DNA from 2 places in the Desertihabitans brevis genome. Region 2 is predicted to be linked to the other one. Evidence: predicted binding sites of a transcription regulator. Region 2 holds the regulator's gene; the other holds the start of a gene.
What was found. Region 2 encodes LexA, which represses DNA repair genes until DNA is damaged. Its sites were predicted from a motif close to TCGAACANNTGTTCGA; they were not measured.
Positions count from the first base shown of each region.

Region 1: the regulator LexA is predicted to act here: its motif matches at 1,306-1,321, upstream of DT076_RS11115 (DUF222 domain-containing protein).

Region 1 covers NZ_QOUI01000006.1:162,574-164,946, reverse strand. The annotation lists gene DT076_RS11125 (TfoX/Sxy family protein) at 1-23, shown strand, start outside; gene DT076_RS11120 (PucR family transcriptional regulator) at 35-1,231, shown strand; gene DT076_RS11115 (DUF222 domain-containing protein) at 1,356-2,315, shown strand; gene DT076_RS11110 (HNH endonuclease signature motif containing protein) at 2,312-2,373, shown strand, end outside.
Region 2 covers NZ_QOUI01000001.1:616,997-619,369, reverse strand. The annotation lists gene DT076_RS02910 (ATP-dependent DNA helicase) at 1-19, shown strand, start outside; gene DT076_RS02905 (hypothetical protein) at 36-794, opposite strand; gene lexA (transcriptional repressor LexA) at 834-1,652, opposite strand; gene DT076_RS02895 (hypothetical protein) at 1,943-2,251, shown strand.

The DNA of each region.
Region 1 (2,373 bases), on a different contig from region 2:
TGGGGCTGTCGCTGGAGCAGTAGGGTCGCTGCCCATGGCGAGCGGACGGGCGGGTGAGCGCGGTGGCCCCTCGCCGCGGACCCGGACGGCGATCGCCCGACGGCTGTCGGCGGCGTCGGGCCAGATGACCACGGCTGCGGTCGCCGAGATGGAGCTGCGCCACCCCTGGTTCGCCGAGCTGGACGCCGACAAGCGCTCCTGGATCACGCTGGTGGCCCAGGCCGGCATCGACGGTTTCGTGCAGTGGTTCGGCGACCCGGACGGCTCGGCCACCGGCGCCGACATCTTCGGCCACGCGCCGCGGGCGCTGGCCCGGGCGATCTCGCTGCAGCAGACGGTGGAGCTGGTGCGCACCACGATCGAGGCCGTCGAGGAGCAGCTGCAGCAGGTGATGCCCCGCGGTGACCGCGCACACCTGCAGGTGGCCATCACCCAGTACAGCCGTGAGGTCGCCTTCGCCGCGGCCGAGGTGTACGCCCGGGCGGCGGAGATGCGCGGGGCCTGGGACGCCCGGCTGGAGGCCCTGGTGGTCGACTCGGTGCTGCGTGGCGACACCGACGAGACGGTGCTGTCGCGGGCCTCGACGCTGGGCTGGCGCTCCACCCAGTCGGTGGTGGTGATGATCGGACCGGCGGACGAGGACGCGGGCACCTCCGCGCTGGAGGACGTCCGGCGGCTGGCGCGCCAGCGCGGGCTCGACTCGCTGGCGGCCGTCCAGGGTGAACGGCTGGTGGTGGTCCTCGGCGGGGCGGCGCTGGACGACCAGGATGCCGCCGTCGCCGCCGCCACCCATCTCGTCGGTCCGTTCGGGCCGGGGCCGATCGTCGTCGGGCCGCCGGTGGAGCACCTGGTGGAGGCGTCCCGGTCGGCCCGGGCCGCCTTGTCGGGTCTACGCGCGGCGCCGGCGTGGCCGTCCGCGCCCCGGCCGGTGGGGGCCTCGGACCTGCTGCCCGAGCGCGCCCTGGCCGGGGACGGGCACGCCCGCCGCGCCCTGGCCACCGAGGTCTACGCACCCCTGGCCGCGATCAACGGCGAGCTGCTGGAGACCCTCACCGCCTTCCTCGACCAGGGCTCCTCCATGGAGGCCACCGCCCGGGCGCTGTTCGTGCACCCCAACACCGTGCGCTACCGCCTGAAGCGCGTGCAGCAGGTGACCGGCTTCAGCCCCACCGACCCTCGCGAGGCCTACACCCTCCGCATCGCCCTCACCCTCGGCCGCCTGCAGCGCTGACCGCCCGCGACGCCGCGAGCCTTGTTCGGGCGGTGACGGACGGGCCGGTCAGGAGTCGGTGACCATCAGCTCATTCGCACACGCCATCGAAAGACTGTCAGACCCGATCCGTAGCGTGTTCTCCATGACGACGACGGCAGGCCCGACCCCGGCAGGAGTGCTGGTCCGCGCGCGCGAGCTGCGCTCGGTGGCGCTGGCCGCCGAGGCCGCGCTGCTCGAGCAGGCCGCGGTCTGGGCCGACCTGCACCCCCCGGTCGAGCCGTGGCTGGCCGCCGGCCGCAGCGACGGCGGCCGGGCGACCGGGATCCCGCTGGCCGGGGCCGGCACGCCCGAGGTCGCGGTCGATGCGGTGGCCGAGTGGGCTGCCTCGCTCGGGCTGTCGACCGGGTCCGGCGAGCGGCTGATCGGGCAGGCGCTGGAGCTGCGCCACCGGCTTCCCCGGCTGTGGGCCCTCGTGCAGGACGGCGGGGTTCCCGCGTGGCAGGCCCGCCAGGTCGCCGAGCGCATCATGTCGCTCACCGCCGAGGCCGCCGGATTCGTCGACGCCCAGGTCGCTGGTGTGGTCGGTCGCATCGGGCTCACGCAGCTGGAGCGCCTGGTCGAGACCGCCCTCCTCCGCTTCATGCCCGCCGAGGCCGAGGAGCGCCGCCAGCAGGCCGCCGACTCCCGGTGCTTCCGGGTCGAGCACGACACCACCGGCGCCCGGCAGGGCATCTCGACCGTCTTCGGCCGGCTCGACCAGCTGGACGCCGTCGCCCTCGACACCGCCGTCGGCGAGGGCGCGACCGCGCTCGCCCGGCTCGGCTGCACCGACTCCCTCGACGTCCGCCGCTCCCGCGCCGCCGGCGACCTCGCCCGCCGCCAGCCGGCACTCGACCTCCTGCTCGCCGAGGCCGACGGCGACACCCCGGCGGCTCGGGAGGGCGCGGCACGTGCCGTCGAACGCGTCGTGCTGTACGTGCACCTCTCCGCCGCTGCCGTCGCCGGGCCGGCGGAGCCGGGGCAGGTGGAGAACACCGGCACGCCCGTCACCGCCGACCAGGTGAGGGAGTGGTGCGGACGGCCCGGCGCCGGGTCACGGTGAAGCCAGTCATCGACCTAGCGGCCGAGGACGCGACGGAGGCCCACCCCTTCACCACCGC
Region 2 (2,373 bases):
CCGGGGCGAGCAGGCCTGACCGGTCGCACCCCGGGTCAGTCCCGCACCGGCTCGTCCCAGGGCGCGGTGCAGAAGAGCACCGACCACGGGCTGCAGCCGATCCCGCGCTCCGGGAGCACCGTGCGGGTGGTGACCACCGCCACCCAGTCCTGGCCGGGTTCCAGGTCCTCCAGCGCGAAGGTCTCCCCGGCCGTGCCGTCGGCGCCGGCGGTGCGCAGCTGGTAGCACCGGTCGTCGGCCACCGCCGCCGCCGGGACCCACAGCGTCTCGACCTCCGGCAGGTCCGCCTCCGACCGCTTCCGCAGCGCGACGCAGCCGTCGGGCAGCGGCGAGGAGGTGGGCTCGCCGAAGTCGGCCGCGGCCAGCCGGGCCACCAGGGCGTCGGCCGCGGCCCGGTCGGCCACTGGGTGGAGGTCGATGCTGCGCACCGAGCAGGTCTGGGTGTGCTCCTGCACGATCCAGCCCGCGTCGCGGGTGCCGAGCTGGCACTCCAGCGCGAGGTGGCTGTGGCGCGGCGGTGGCCCGCCTGCGGCCGCCACCGCCGCCCGCTGGCGGTCGCGCAGCGCCCTCACCTCCGGCTCGGCGACCGCTCGGCCGTCGCGCACCTCGGCGGCGACCTCACGGGCGAGTCGGGCCTGCCGGACCGAGCCGACCACCCCGTTGCCCACGTAGGCCAGCACCGGCAGGGCGAGCAGGACGGCCAGCACGACGAGCACCACCCGGAGCACCCGTGCCCAGCGCGATCGCGGCGCCGGGACGGACGGGTGGGCGGACAGCTGGTCGGGGCTGGGCACGGGGCGACGCTAGCCGCTCGCCGGGCCAACCCGGGCGGCTCAGACCCGGCGCAGCACCGTGACGACCTTGCCGAGCACGGTCGCCTCGTTGCCGTCGATCGGCTCGTAGGCCGGGTTGTGGGGCAGCAGCCACACCTGGCCCGGCGTGCGCTTGAAGGTCTTGACCGTGGCCTCCTCGCCGATCAGGGCGGCCACGATGTCACCGTTCTGGGCGTCGGGCTGCTGCCGGACGACCACCCAGTCGCCGTCGCAGATGGCGGCGTCGACCATCGAGTCACCGCGCACCTCGAGCATGAAGAGGGTCCCGTCGCCGACCAGCTGCTTGGGCAGCGGGAAGACGTCCTCCACGACCTCCTCGGCCAGGATCGGGCCACCGGCCGCGATCCGCCCGACCACCGGCACCGGCACGGCGGCGGGGAAGGCGTCCGACACGCCGGTCTCGTCCCCGGCGTTGGCCAGCACCGGCGCCTCGTCCGGTGCGGTGCCCACCGACGGCCCGCCGGGCAGCAGCACCTCCATCGCGCGGGGACGGTTCGGGTCGCGCCTCAGGTAGCCCTTGGCCTCGAGCACCTTGAGCTGGTGGCTGCCGCTGGAGGAGCTGGCCAGACCGACCGCGTCGCACACCTCCCGGATGCTCGGCGGGTAGCCGCGGCGCTCCACCGACTCCTTGATCACCTCGAGGATCCGGCGCTGGCGGGGGGTGAGGCCGTGGACGTCCTCCGGGCCGTCGGGCAGGGACGTGACGGTGGCCCCGGACTCGGCCAGCTGGGCGGCCACCATCTCGGCGCTGGGACGTCCGCGTCGACGTCCGCCGGGGCGGGTGCTGGGGACGGGCGGCTCATCGGTGCTGCGGACCATGGAGCAGACGCTACGGCTCCTGCGCGCACCAATCAAACACCTGTTCGACCTCGGCGCGTCGCGCTGCGCGGTCGTCCCGACGGCGCCCGGCAGGGCCAAGAGCCGGGCTCGGGACGTCGTCGCGCGAGAACTGTCAGTGCCTCCTGGTGGAGTTCTCGACGTCGGCCGACGGACCGACCGGTGGGCCTGCGAACACGTGTTCGAACACGCCGGGCGAGGTCGTTGGCACACACGTTCGAATCGAGTAGACAGGGGTATCGAACATGGGTTCGACGCACCGAGGAGGCAGCATGAGCACCACCATCGTGACCGCCGGTCCGCTGACGGAGTCCGCGCTGCGGGTCGCCCCGCCGGTCCGCCGGCGCCGGGTGCGTCCGCAGAGCCGGGTCCGTCCCACCGGGGCCGGTGCGCCGGAGCTGCGCACCCCGGCCCGGGCGCCGCGGGCCTGCCGGGTGTCGGCGCCGGCCCCGGCTACGGCCACCGGGAGCGACTGGCACCTGACCGCCCGTGGGGTGGCCGTGGTCACCGCGCTCACCCTGGCGACCTTCGTGCTCGCGGTGGTGGCGATGGTGGGTCGCTTCCTGGTGGTGACCGGCTGACTCTGCGCCGGGGTGACGACCGGCAGGATGTCCGGGCTTGATCTAGGGGCGAGATCGCCCTAAGGTCACTACATGTAGTGGTCACACGGATGTGATTCCGCTACAGGTAGATCCAGGCCGTC